2 regions of the Buttiauxella sp. BIGb0552 genome follow, and region 2 is predicted to be linked to the other one. Evidence: predicted binding sites of a transcription regulator. Region 2 holds the regulator's gene; the other holds the start of a gene.
The links. The regulator LexA, encoded in region 2, represses DNA repair genes until DNA is damaged. The targets are predictions, from matches to a motif close to TNCTGTATGTACATACAGNA.
Positions count from the first base shown of each region.

Region 1: a site for LexA is predicted at 5,996-6,015, ahead of metR (HTH-type transcriptional regulator MetR). Genes of this name have one in related genera too.

Region 1 is NZ_SODY01000011.1:21,887-29,310, reverse strand. Features, by position in the region: gene recQ (ATP-dependent DNA helicase RecQ) at 1-760, shown strand, start outside; gene rhtC (threonine export protein RhtC) at 825-1,448, shown strand; gene rhtB (homoserine/homoserine lactone efflux protein) at 1,584-2,201, opposite strand; gene pldB (lysophospholipase L2) at 2,281-3,273, shown strand; gene yigL (sugar/pyridoxal phosphate phosphatase YigL) at 3,305-4,111, shown strand; gene EDF88_RS23670 (carboxylate/amino acid/amine transporter) at 4,224-5,123, shown strand; gene metR (HTH-type transcriptional regulator MetR) at 5,011-5,964, opposite strand; gene metE (5-methyltetrahydropteroyltriglutamate--homocysteine S-methyltransferase) at 6,086-7,424, shown strand, end outside.
Region 2 is NZ_SODY01000006.1:33,671-41,094, reverse strand. Features, by position in the region: gene EDF88_RS17370 (CsbD family protein) at 1-192, opposite strand, end outside; gene dinF (MATE family efflux transporter DinF) at 352-1,683, opposite strand; gene lexA (transcriptional repressor LexA) at 1,758-2,366, opposite strand; gene EDF88_RS17355 (diacylglycerol kinase) at 2,475-2,843, opposite strand; gene plsB (glycerol-3-phosphate 1-O-acyltransferase PlsB) at 2,970-5,399, shown strand; gene ubiA (4-hydroxybenzoate octaprenyltransferase) at 5,572-6,444, opposite strand; gene ubiC (chorismate lyase) at 6,444-6,953, opposite strand; gene malM (maltose operon protein MalM) at 7,296-7,424, opposite strand, start outside.

The sequences.
Region 1 (7,424 bases), on a different contig from region 2:
GGTCGGGCAATTACAGGATATTGAGCGCCATAAACTCAACGCAATGGGCGCGTTTGCCGAAGCGCAGACCTGTCGCCGCCTGGTGTTGCTGAATTACTTCGGTGAAGGTCGCCAGCAATCTTGTGGCAACTGCGATGTTTGTCTCGATCCACCGCGCCGCTACGACGGGCTGGTGGATGCGCAAAAAGCGCTGTCCTGTATTTATCGCGTCAACCAACGCTTTGGTATGGGCTATGTCGTGGAAGTGCTGCGCGGTGCCAATAACCAGCGTATCCGCGAATTACAGCACGACAAATTACCGGTTTATGGCATTGGCCGCGACCAGACCCACGAGCATTGGGTCAGCGTTATCCGCCAGTTGATTCACCTCGGTGTGGTGACGCAAAACATCGCCCAACATTCCGCATTGCAGCTCACCGCCGCGGCTCGCCCGTATTTACGTGGCGAAGAACCCTTAATGCTCGCCGTGCCACGTATTGTGGCAATCAAATCGAAATCCAGCCCGAAAGTGTTTGGCGGAAACTACGATCGCAAGTTGTTCGCCAAATTGCGCAAGCTGCGTAAAGCCATTGCCGACGAAGAGAATATCCCGCCGTATGTGGTGTTTAACGACGCGACGCTTATCGAAATGGCCGAACAAATGCCGATTACGCCGAGTGAAATGCTAGGCGTTAACGGTGTGGGTACGCGTAAACTGGAGCGCTTTGGGCGCGAGTTTATGGCACTTATTCGCAGCCATGTCGATGGCGAAGATGAGTAGTAGCCAGTCTTTGCTGCAACTCGTATAGTTATTCCCCAACTAATAATCTAGCGAGTTAATTCCTATGTTGATGCTATTTATGACCGTGGCGGTTCTGCATATTGTCGCTCTGGTTACGCCTGGTCCGGATTTCTTTTTTGTCTCGCAGACAGCCGTTAGCCGTTCCCGAAAAGAAGCCATGATGGGCGTGCTGGGTATTACCGGCGGCGTGATGGTCTGGTCTGGCGTGGCGCTGCTCGGCCTTAACCTGATCCTCGAAAAAATGGCGTGGCTACACAGCATTATTATGGTCGGCGGTGGCTTGTATCTGTGCTGGATGGGTTATCAGATGCTGCGCAGCGCATTGAAAAAAGAAACGGTTAAGCCGACTGAAGAGGTCAGTGTTGAGCTGGCTCGCAGTGGACGCAGCTTCCTGAAGGGCCTGTTGACCAATCTCTCGAATCCAAAAGCTATCATTTATTTCGGCAGCGTGTTTTCACTGTTTGTCAGTAATGATGTTGGCAGCGCCGAGCGTTGGGGATTATTCGTCATGATTGCTCTGGAAACCTTCGTCTGGTTTACCGTGGTTGCCAGCCTGTTCGCATTGCCGCAAATGCGCCGGGGTTACCAGCGCCTTGCGAAATGGATTGATGGTGTTGCCGGTGTTTTGTTTGCCGGATTCGGCATCCACCTGATCATCTCCCGATAATCCTTCCTTATAAACCCAAAATAATTCGAGTTGCAGGTAGGCGGCAAGGGAGCAAATCCCCAGGAGCTTACTTGAGTAAGTGACTGGGGTTTGTGAGTGCAGCCAACACCCCTGCAACTTGAAGTATGACGGGTATTACTGGCGTGCTCCCGCAAGGAGTGCGCCAACCAACATAAACAGCGAACCAAATACGCGGTTCAACGCTTTCATCTGCTTTGGTCCTTTAATCCAGCCTGCAATACGTGTTGCAAGCCCCGCATAGCCAATCATCACAATAATATCCACCACTACAGTCGTCACACCGAGCACTAAATACTGCAACGCCTGTGGCTGGTGCGGTGAGATAAACTGCGGGAAAAGTGCAGCCAGAAAGACGATGCTTTTTGGGTTCGTCAGGTTCACAAAAATCGCGCGCTTAAACAGGCGGCTGCGTGGTTGGGTGGTTGCCAGAGTATTCAAGTCCAGCGCACCCGCGGCACGCCATTGCTGAATACCAAGCCAGACAAGATAAGCGGCACCCGCCCATTTCAAAATTTCAAAAGCCAGCAATGAGTGTGAGAACAGCGCACCCAGGCCAATCCCAACCAGCACGATATGAATCGCAAGCCCCGTTTGCAGCCCGGCAATCGACGCGGCAGCTCCCCGATAGCCGTGGCTAATGGCGGTGGTCATGGTATTAATTGCCCCGGAACCGGGTGACAGACTCAGAATTATTGTGGTCACGAGATAGGTTAACCACCACTCAACACTCATGTGAAATTCCCTGATCGAACACTTTTATGCCACAATACGCTATTGTTGATGAGCGTGCTACGAATCACAAAAAAGCGATATGACTCAGCATAAAAATGGATGGTCAAACAGGGAAAACGCCTTTGCGGCTTTCACCACCGGTCCTCTGATGGACTTCTGGCGGCAGCGCGAAGAGTGTGAATTTTCAGGCGTCGACGAAGTGCCGGTACGCTATGTACGCTTTCGCGCGCAGGATCACGATAGGGTCATTGTCGTTTGCCCTGGCCGGATCGAAAGTTACGTCAAATATGCCGAACTGGCTTATGACCTTTTCCATTGTGGGTTCGATATTTTAATCATCGACCACCGTGGGCAAGGGCGTTCCGGGCGCATGCTTTCGGACTCACATCGCGGCCATGTGGCGAAATTTAGCGACTATGTCGACGACTTTGACCGCTTTTATCAGCACGAAGTCGCCAACGGCCCCTGGAGAAAACGCTACGCGTTAGCGCATTCCATGGGTGGCGCGATAATTACGCTGTGGCTTGAGAAAAACTCACAATGCTTTGATGCAGTTGCACTGTGTGCGCCGATGTTTGGTATTGCCTTGCGCTGGCCTGACTGGATGGTGCGCCATATTCTTGATTGGGCGGAAGGCCATCAGCGTATTCGTGAGGGTTATGCAATCGGAACAGGCCGCTGGCGTGCATTACCATTTAGCGTTAATGTCCTGACCCATAGTCGTGAACGTTACCGCCGCAACCTGCGTTTTTATGCTGATGAGCCAGCATTGCGGTTGGGTGGGCCAACGAATCACTGGGTAAGAGAAGGGATACTCGCAGGAGAACAGGTTTTAGCAGGAGCCACTGCTATCACCACGCCGATTTTTATCCTGCAGGCAGAAGAGGAGCGCGTCGTAGATAACCGAGCGCATGACCAATTCTGTGAGATTCGCGCCGCGGCGGGCCACCCTTGTGAGGGGGAAACACCTTACGTCATAAACGGTGCGTATCATGAGATCCTGTTCGAAAAGGACGATATGCGGACCGAAGCGCTGAATGCCGTCATCGCCTTTTTTGACAGGCATAATTAATCTGAATTTAACACCAGAGGTTCCAAATCCTATGTACCATGTCGTTGCGTCTGACTTAGATGGCACGTTGCTGTCCCCTGATCACACTCTCTCCCCGTATGCTAAAGAAACGCTGAAATTGCTCACCGCTGAAGGTGTTCATTTCGTCTTTGCAACGGGTCGCCACCATATCGACGTGGGGCAAATCCGCGATAACCTCGAAATCAAAGCCTACATGATCACCTCAAACGGTGCGCGTGTGCATGATACTGACGGTAACCTGGTGTTCAGCCACGATCTTGACCATGACATCGCTCAGGATCTGTTTGGTGTGGTGCAAACCAATCAAGATATCGTGACCAACGTCTACCGTGGCGACCAGTGGTTTATGAACCGTCACCGCCCGGAAGAGATGAAATATTTCAAAGAAGCGGTGTTCAATTACACCCTGTTTGAACCAGGCTTGCTGGAAGCCGATGGCGTCAGCAAAGTGTTCTTCACCTGTGATTCACATGAAAAACTCCTGCCGCTTGAGCAAGCGTTGCTCGCTCGCTGGGGCGACCGCGTGAATGTGAGTTTCTCCACGCTGACTTGCCTGGAAGTGATGGCGGGCGGCGTATCGAAAGGTCACGCGCTGGAAGCGGTATCCAAAGCGATGGGCTACGGCCTGAAAGACTGCATTTCCTTTGGTGACGGCATGAATGACGCGGAAATGCTTAGCATGGCGGGTAAAGGCTGCATCATGGGCAACGCTCACCAGCGCCTGAAAGACTTACTGCCAGAGCTTGAAGTCATCGGCACCAACGGTGATAACGCGGTTCCGCATTACCTGCGCAAAATGTTCCTCGGCAAAGACTGATTCGTGATAAACGAGTGGTGAACTAATCACCACTCGTCAACCAAATAGTTCAACTTCTGCACATTCCCTTCGCTACAATGAAGCATTAATCTCCCGTAGTAGAGACTTCATCGTGCCGTTACTGATCATCACCACTATTCTGTGGGCCTTCTCTTTTAGCCTGATTGGCGAATACCTTGCCGGGCACGTCGACAGCTACTTTTCAGTGCTGATGCGCGTCGGGCTGGCGGCGATAGTGTTCCTGCCTTTCCTGCGCTTTAAAGGCTACAGCGCGAAAACATTGCTGCTGTATATGCTGGTGGGCGCACTGCAACTCGGCGTGATGTACCTGTTTAGCTTCCAGGCGTATCTCTACCTCACCGTTTCAGAATTCCTGCTGTTTACGGTAATGACGCCGCTTTACGTTACGTTGATTTATGACTTGATCAGCGGCAACAAGCTACGTTGGGGCTACGCATTGAGTGCCGGGCTTGCCGTGGTTGGTGCGGCGATTATTCGCTACGACAAAGTGAGCGATCACTTCTGGATTGGTCTGATGCTGGTCCAGGCGGCAAACATCTGCTTCGCCATCGGTATGGTGGGCTACAAACGGTTGATGGAAACGCGTCCGATGCCGCAACGTTGCGCATTTTCGTGGTTCTACCTCGGGGCGGCAGTCGTGGCTGTAACAGCCTGGTTTGCGCTGGGGAATCCGCACAAACTGCCGACCACGCATCTGCAATGGGGCATTCTGGTGTGGCTTGGTGTGGTGGCTTCCGGGCTGGGCTACTTTATGTGGAACTATGGCGCCACGCAGGTTGATGCGGGCACGCTTGGTATCATGAACAACGTGCATGTTCCGGCGGGGCTGCTGGTTAACCTTGCCATCTGGCAAGAACAGCCGCACTGGCCGAGTTTTATTATTGGTGGGACGGTGATAATGGCCTCGCTATGGGTGCATCGCCATTGGGTCGCTCCGCGTTCTTCACAAACGGCAGATGCTCGCAAGCGTGTGAACGCGTCGAGCGAATAAACGCTTCCGTCACCGGTTGGCGCTGTTCGCCATCGCGCACGGCGGCGTACAACCGGCTCCACAGTCCTTCGCCCAGGGTTTTGGTTACGACCAGACCCTGGCGCTCAACATTTTCCACTACCCAATGTGGCAGCGCAGCAATTCCCATGCGGGCTGACACCATCTGAATCAGCAGCAGCGTGTTATCGACACTTTTCAGCGATGGGCTGACGCCTGCGGGTTGCAGGAAATGGCGCCAGATATCGAGTCGTTGGCGCTGCACCGGGTAAATCAACAACGTTTCGCTGCTCAAATCTTCCGGTTCAATACGCGTTTTGCTTGCCAGCGGGTGATCCGTTGCCAGCACAAGGCGCACTTCATAATCAAACATTGGCGAATAATGCAGACCGCTGCGCGGCAGGATGTCGGACGTTAATACGATATCCAGCTCACTCTGTTGCAGTGCAGGCTGCGGGTCGAACGTCACGCCAGATTTGAAATCCAGATCCACCTGCGGCCAGGTTTTGTGGAAGTTTTCCAGCGCGGGCGTCAGCCACTGAATACAGCTATGGCATTCGATGGCGATGCGAAGCTGGGTCTGGTGCGGTTCGTTGCAAGCCTGCAGCGCACGGCTAATCTGCGGCAACACTTGTTCAGCCAGTTGCAACAGCACCTCGCCCTGAGGTGTAAACCGCAGTGGCTGACTTTTACGGACAAACAGGCGGAAACCCAGGCGCTGCTCCAGATCGCTGAATTGATGGGAGAGGGCCGATTGGGTTTGATGCAACGCGGCAGCCGCAGCGGCTAAAGAGCCGCAATTTCGTAACGCCTGTAGCGTCCGCAGATGTTTAATCTCGATCATGAAAGTCCTTCAATTCGGCATGAGCAAATTGCGCTTGAGGAATATACAGTACCTGTTGATTATAGATGTGTAAACATCTGGACGGCTAAATGCGTCGAATAATGAATATTGAGGAAAGAACATGACGATAAAAAATCACACCCTCGGCTTCCCTCGTGTCGGCCTACGTCGCGAACTGAAAAAAGCACAAGAAAGTTACTGGGCGGGCAGCTCCACCCAGGAAGAATTACTGGCGGTAGGCCGCGAACTGCGTGCCCGCCACTGGGACCAACAAAAAGAAGCTGGCGTGGAACTGCTGCCAGTGGGCGATTTCGCCTGGTACGATCACGTTCTGACCACCAGCTTGCTGCTTGGCAATGTGCCGGCTCGTCATCAGAACGCGGACGACAGCGTCGATATCGACACCTTATTCCGCCTGGGCCGTGGCCGGGCACCCACTGGTGAGCCCGCCGCAGCCGCTGAAATGACCAAATGGTTCAACACTAATTACCACTACATGGTGCCGGAGTTCACTAAAGGCCAGCAGTTCAAACTGACCTGGACACAGCTGTTGGATGAAGTAGATGAAGCACTGGCGCTTGGCCACAACGTGAAACCTGTACTGCTTGGGCCAGTGACTTACCTGTGGCTTGGCAAAGTGAAAGGCGAGCCGTTTGACCGCCTGAGCCTGCTGCAAGATATTCTGCCGGTTTACCAGCAGGTGCTGGCGGAACTGGCAAAGCGTGGCATCGAGTGGGTGCAGATCGACGAGCCTGCTCTGGTGCTGGAGTTACCGCAAGAATGGCTCGATGCGTTCAAACCGGCTTACGACGCGCTGGCTGGTAACGTTAAACTGTTGCTGACCACTTATTTTGAAGGCGTGACGCCAAACCTGAACACCATTACGGCGCTGCCGGTTCAGGGTCTGCACGTCGACTTCGTCCATGGTAAAGACGATATCAACGCGCTGCATCAGCAACTGCCCGCCAACTGGCTGTTATCGGCCGGTGTGATTAATGGTCGTAACGTCTGGCGTGCTGATCTGAGCGAAAAATATCAACAATTGCAGGCGATCGTCGGTAAACGTGATCTGTGGGTCGCTTCTTCCTGTTCTCTGCTGCACAGCCCAATCGACCTGAGCGTTGAAACACGTCTTGATGCTGAAGTGAAGAGTTGGTTTGCCTTCGCGCTGCAAAAATGTGCCGAACTGTCTTTGCTGACCGAAGCCCTGAACAGCGGCAATACTGAAAAACTGGTTGAATGGAGTGCGCCAATTCAGGCTCGCCGCCATTCACAGCGTGTCCATAATGCGGCCGTTGGCAAACGTCTGGCGACCATTACGGCGCAAGACAGCCAACGCCAGAATGACTATACCGTTCGTGCCGTGGCACAGCGCCAGCGCTTCAATCTCCCGGCCTGGCCGACGACGACTATCGGTTCATTCCCGCAAACGACGGAAATTCGTGGCCTGCGCCTGGAGT
Region 2 (7,424 bases):
GCGAGTTTCCCAATCAACGACTTCTTCCTCTGCCTTATCCTTTTCGTACCCATAACGCTCTTGAATCTTACCGACAAGCTGATCGCGTTTGCCTTCGATGACAGTCATATCATCGTCAGTCAGTTTGCCCCATTTCTCTTTTACTGTGCCTTTAAACTGTTTCCAGTTACCGCCGATTTCGTCTTTATTCATAATAATATCCTCATCGTTCGGGGGGAAGAACTGCTAAAAAATTACCAACGTCCAATGTGCTGCCATTTGGCCAACACCACTCTATCTGCTGGACGTGATAATAATTGTAGTCAAGGATATGGTGGTGGGGAGAAAACTAAGAATCTTTAACCATGCGGCTTAACTTTGTACATTGTTAAACCAGCTATTTTGCTGCCAGTGACGACGCCAAATCCAACCTAACGCCAGCCCCCGCAGAGCAAGGAATACCGCCACAGACAGCCATAACCCGTGGTTGCCTAAATACGGAACAGTGAAGAGCGTTAGGCCGAAACCAACAGCGGCAACCGCCATGCTATTACGCATCTCAGCGCCTCTTGTCGCGCCAATAAACATCCCATCCAGCAAGTAGCACCAGACACCAACCACGGGTAACACAATCTGCCAGTGGAGATAACGATCGGCCTGTAGCTGTAATTGGGGAATGGACGTCAGAAGAGAAACAATTTGCTCGCCAAATAGGGCATACACCACGGCAAACATGAGCGCGACTAAACCCGCCTGCCGACAAGCTGCCCCCCAAACCTCGAGCAATTGACCACGATTCTTTGCACCATAAGCTTGCCCGGAGTGGGCTTCAACAGCATAGGCAAAACCATCAAGCGCATAAGCGGTAAACGTCAGGAGAGTCATTAACACCGCATTGACGGCGACAATTTCGCTGCCTAAGCGCGCACCAAAGATGGTCACTGATGCAAAGCACACTTGCAGTAATAACGAGCGCAACATGATGTCCCGATTAAGCGCCAGTAAGCGCCGAACATTGCCACGCCAGGACTGTTTGAGCATCTCAAAACTGATACCTCGCAAGCCCATAACCTTCTTCACCATCAGCAATCCGATGAAAAATGTCGCGTATTCAGCAGTAACAGTCGCAAGTGCCGCCCCTTGAACATCAAGGTGCAAGCCCATCACCAGCCACACATCCAGTACGATATTCAGAAGATTGCCGACTACCAGCAAGATAACCGGAGCTCGTGCGTATTGAACCCCTAGCAACCATCCCAGTAAAACGAGGTTGGCAAGCGAGGCTGGCGCACTCAGCCAGCGGATTTCAAGAAAGCGTTGCGCTTGTACGAGCACATCCTGATTGCCGCCGACAATTTGTAAAGCGAGTGAAATGAGGGGATCGCGCAGTAAGACAATTGCCACCCCTGCCCCTAGTGCCAGTAATAATGGTTGCACCAGTGCACGAGCTAACGCTGAGGGATTATTGGCACCAAAAGCCTGAGCAGTTAAACCTGTGGTACTCATTCGTAAAAACAGCAGTAACATAAACAGGAAGCTGGTTGCTGTCGCACCAATGGCAACACCGCCCAGATAAACAGGACTATCCAGATGACCAATAACAGCCGTATCGACAAGGCCAAGCAGCGGAACGGTAATGTTGGAGAAAATCATGGGTAAAGCGAGGCGCCAGAGCGCACGATCCGCTGTGGAGAATAATTGCATGACATCTCCTGAAGGAGATCAAAGATAATTAAGGCAGTGATGCGCACTTTAAATGCGCATCACCTAAAGAGATTTTACAGCCAGTCGCCGTTGCGGATAACCCCAACAGCCAGCCCTTCAATAGAGAAGTTATGCTCGCGTAGGTCAACCACGATCGGTTCAAACTCACTGTTTTCTGGCAACAGATGAACGGTGTTGCCCTGTTGTTTTAAGCGCTTAACGGTAACTTCATCATCGATACGCGCGACAACAACCTGGCCATTACGCACATCCTGGGTTTTATGAACCGCAAGCAGGTCACCATCCATAATGCCGATGTCTTTCATCGACATACCGCTGACGCGCAGCAAGAAGTCGGCATTTGGTTTAAACAGTGATGGGTCGACCTGATAATGGCCTTCGATGTGTTGCTGTGCCAGGAGTGGCTCACCTGCAGCAACACGCCCAACCAGTGGAATACCGGTCACTTCTTCCACCAACAGGCGGATACCACGGGATGCGCCAGAAACAATTTCAAGCACACCTTTACGGGCAAGTGCTTTTAAATGCTCTTCAGCGGCGTTCGGAGAACGGAACCCCAGACGTTGAGCAATCTCGGCACGAGTCGGTGGCATGCCGGTCTGGCTGATATGATCCCGAATAAGATCAAACACCTCTTGCTGCCTGGTAGTTAACGCTTTCATTCCGCCCCCTGGGTGTTTATACAGTTATGCTGTGAGTATATACAGTCAAAGGTCAATTTGGAACCACAAATTAAGCAAAAAACCAGGCACTTAACTATTCTGGAAAGATCACCGCAAATGCGACCAAAGCAGCGTGACCCAGGTAATTACCGCGAGGATAATTGAAATTAATACTGCGGCCGAGCCCATGTCTTTGGCACGCCCGGAAAGTTCGTGGTAATCAGTGCCAACACGGTCGACAAGAGCCTCGATAGCGCTGTTGAGGATCTCGACAATCATGACCAACACGACTGAGCCGATAAGTAGAATGCGGGTAATGGGGTCGACATCTAACCAACATGCGATGGCAATGGCGATAACGGCAGAAACGCCTTCCTGGCGGAAAGCTGCTTCATTGATCCAGGCTGCTTTGAGCCCTTTCCATGAGTAGCCTGCGGCTTTGATGATACGGGTAAGTCCAGTGGTACTGCTCGCCATTTTAGGAAACCTTTTCAAATTATTTGCATCAATGCTTGTCAAAATTATAACGCCACAGAAATCTGGGTGAGATTCTGATATTCTTGCGGCGAATTTGCATCATTAACCTGAGGCTTTACATCGTTTATGTCAGGCTGGCCAAGAATCTACTACAAATTACTTAATTTACCATTAGGCGTTCTGGTAAAGAGCAAGTCCATTCCGGCAGATCCACAGGCCGAACTGGGCTTAGATCCCACACGCCCAATAATGTACGTTCTGCCGTATAACTCAAAGGCGGACTTATTAACCCTGCGCGCGCAATGCCTCGCGCACAACTTGCCCGACCCTCTCGAGCCATTAGAGATCGATGGTGCGGTATTGCCGCGCTATGTCTTTATCCATGGCGGCCCGCGCGTGTTCACTTATTACACGCCAAAGGAAGAGTCGATCAAGCTGTTCCATGATTATCTCGACTTGCACCGTAGCAATCCAAATTTGGATGTGCAGATGGTGCCGGTATCGGTGATGTTTGGCCGCTCTCCGGGTCGCGAAAAAGGCGAAGTTAACCCGCCACTGAAGATGCTTAACGGCATTCAGAAATTCTTCGCGGTATCCTGGCTTGGGCGCGACAGTTTTGTGCGGTTCTCCGCACCTGTTTCGCTGCGCCAGATGGCAACCGATCACGGTACAGATAAAAAAATCGCCCAAAAACTGGCACGCGTGGCGCGTATGCACTTTGCTCGCCAGCGTTTAGCGACTGTAGGCCCGCGTCTGCCGGTGCGCCAGGATCTGTTTAACAAACTTCTGGCCTCAAAAGCGATTGCACGCGCAGTAGAAGACGAAGCACGCAGTAAGAAAATCTCCCATGAAAAAGCGCAACAGAATGCTGTTGCCTTGATGGAAGAAATTGCAGCGAACTTCTCCTACGAAGCCGTGCGTTTGACCGACCGCGTATTAGGTCTGACATGGAACCGCCTGTACCAGGGCATTAACGTTCATAATGCAGAACGTGTACGCCAACTGGCTCACGACGGCCACGAGATTGTCTATGTTCCCTGCCACCGCAGCCACATGGACTACATGCTTTTGTCTTACGTGCTTTACCACCAGGGGCTGGTTCCTCCGCACATTGCGGCGGGTATCAACCTGAACTTCTGGCCAGCAGGCCCGATTTTCCGCCGCCTGGGCGCGTTCTTTATTCGCCGTACCTTTAAGGGCAGCAAACTCTACTCCACCGTGTTCCGTGAATATCTTGGCGAGCTGTTTAGCCGTGGCTATTCCGTTGAATACTTTGTGGAAGGTGGCCGTTCTCGTACCGGCCGTTTGCTTGACCCGAAAACCGGCACGCTGTCGATGACCATTCAGGCCATGCTGCGTGGCGGTACTCGTCCAATTACATTGGTGCCAATTTACATTGGCTACGAGCATGTAATGGAAGTGGGGACTTACGCAAAAGAACTGCGCGGTGCGACCAAAGAAAAAGAAAGCTTCATGCAGATGGTTCGTGGGCTGAGCAAGCTGCGTAACCTCGGCCAGGGCTATGTTAACTTCGGCGAACCTATGCCGTTGATGACATTCCTCAACCAGCGAGTGCCTGAGTGGCGTGATTCAATCGACCCGATTGAATCCATTCGCCCGGCATGGTTAACGCCAACGGTTAATGAAATTGCTGCCGAACTGATGGTGCGTATTAACAATGCAGGCGCGGCAAACGCCATGAACCTGTGTTGTACCGCGCTCCTGGCATCGCGCCAGCGTTCACTGACGCGCGAACAACTGACCGAACAGCTCAACTGTTACCTGAGCCTGTTGCGTAATGTGCCGTATTCACCGGATGCGACCGCACCAGATCAGCCAGCAGAAGCGCTTATCGAACATGCGTTGCAGATGAACAAGTTTGAATTAGAGAAAGATACGATTGGTGACATCATCATTCTGCCGCGTGAGCAGGCAGTACTGATGACTTACTACCGTAACAACATCCTGCATATGCTGGTGTTGCCTTCTCTGCTGGCTGCAATTATCACGCAGCATCGCCACATTTCCCGTAGCGAGCTTCTGCGTCAGGTTGAGCTACTCTACCCAATGCTGAAGTCTGAGCTGTTCCTGCGTTGGGAAAAAGCTGAACTTGCCAGTGAAATGGATGTGCTGCTTAATGAACTGGTTCGCCAGGATCTGATTACCCTTACGGGTGAAGAAGTGGTGATTAACCCGGCACGCTCACGCACTATGCAGCTTCTCGCGGCAGGTGTTCGTGAAACGCTGCAACGTTACGCCATTACTTTCTGGCTGCTGAGCGCTAATCCGTCAATAAACCGTGGGACACTGGAGCGCGAAAGCCGCACCGTTGCCCAACGTTTGTCGGTGTTGCATGGCATTAATGCACCTGAGTTCTTCGATAAAGCTGTGTTCACCTCGCTGGTATTAACCTTGCGTGATGAAGGCTATATCAGCGACACCGGAGATGCAGAACCCGCCGAAACGATGAAGGTCTACCAGATGCTGGCAGAACTGATCATGCCGGATGTGCGTTTGACGATTGAAAGCGCGACGTCGCAGGCTGCGACTGAGTAAAAAATCTGGCGGATAAACGAAGTGTCATCCGCCATTTTGTTTCTTATACCCGAGCTACTTCGAGATGCAGGTAGGCGGCAATCGAATGAATCCCGATGAGCTTACTCAAGTAAGTGATTCGGGTGAATGAGAGCAGCCAACAACCCTGCAACTTGAAGGGCGATGGGTATAATTAGAAGTGTAGGTAACTCAACACCAACCCAATAAACAGCACCAGACCAACGTAATTGTTATTCAGGAAAGCTTTAAAACAAGCATCACGGTCACGATTCGCCGTCAGCCGTTGCTGATGAACAAAGAGCATCCCCGCTAGCGCAATAGACCAGTAGAACGCCCCACCTAATCCGTTTAACCAGCCAATCACCGCCAACAACACCATCACAGTAAACTGCAAAATACCGATAATCAGATTGTCATAGCGGCCAAATAAGATCGCTGTGGATTTAATACCGATTTTCAGATCATCATCGCGGTCAACCATTGCGTACTGCGTGTCATAAGCTACAGCCCAGCAAATATTGGTTAAAAACATCAGCCAACAGCTAAGTGGAACAGACTCGCTCACTGCGGCAAATGCCATAGGGATTGACCAGCCAAATGCGGCCCCTAGCACTACTTGCGGCAGATGAGTGTAGCGCTTCATAAACGGATAAACCCATGCCAGCGCTAACCCCGCCACCGATAATAAAATCGTCATGGTATTTAACGTCAGCACCAGTAAAAACGAGAGCACTACCAGTACCGCAAATAAGATACGCGCTTCTTTCTCGCTTACAGCCCCGCTCGGCAATGGCCTGTGCGCCGTACGTTTCACGTGACCATCAAATTTACGGTCAGCGTAGTCATTTACCACGCAACCCGCAGCGCGCATCATCCACACTCCGGCTATAAACACGCATAAAATAGTTAGCGGAGGCACTCCTGGTGTCGCAAGCCACAGCGCCCATAGGGTGGGCCATAACAACAAAAGCGAGCCAATTGGCTTATCAAGTCGCATCAGACGTTGATACGCCTGCCATTTACCCTGTTTCAGACTCCACTCCATTATTTTTCCTCTCGATACAACGGAGAAGCAGGAAGGAATAACTCGGTAAGCACCAGCGGCTTTCCAGCTAATCTCAGGCGGGAACGACGCCCCCACTGCTCCGAACTACGGCCAATCTCAATAAAATCCCGTGTCAGGGAAGATGAACTAAACAGGTAGCGTCCAAGCGGCGTGGTTCCGAGCCTTTGTAAAGCAAGCTCTGGTCCTTCAAGGGTTGATTCAGGCACCACGGTACGCCCCAAAAGCCAGGGCTCATCGTCACCGCAAAGCACAACTTCACGCAACCAATAACGGCTGGACTCAGGCAACATATCAGCTTCAGGAAGAACGATATGCGATTCGAAAAAACCTTCACGCACAATGCGGGCAGTAACCCTGGAACAATACTGTTCAAAGCGTTTGGTCATTGAGTCTTCAAGCAACAACCAGTCAAGAAGCGATGCACTCAGCTCCTCGGGAATCGTAGCTTCAAAACGTAAGGCGCGCAGTGGCGAAAGCGCGTCAGACATGGGAATTTCTCCGAAACAAAACCGGCAGTCATTGTAACGCAGAATAGGTATAGCGGGGCAGGGAAAAGCTCACAACAATTTAACAGGTCGGAGGCCTTCTAAATCATTCGAGTTGAATCAAGGCGGCAAATGCACAGTCAACTTGAAGGGAAGCAAAGTTGCCCTAAATAGTTCGAGTGGCATCAAGGCGGCAAACGAACGAATCCCTATGAGCTTACCAGGGTAAGTGATTAGGGTGAGTGAGAGCAGTCAACACCGAGGCCGCTTGAAATATGACGGGCAAAAAAAGGTGCGCATATATATGCGCACCAAACTTCAAACATCAGCACTGCGGGGAAACCATCACCCCTTGCCTTTTACACTGCTGATAAAGGTTTTACGGGCGCTAGTCGATCCCAGACGTTCAGCTTCATCCAGCAATTTCAGGGCTTTATCAACATCGCCTTTCGCTACTGCATCTTTGATAGCCTG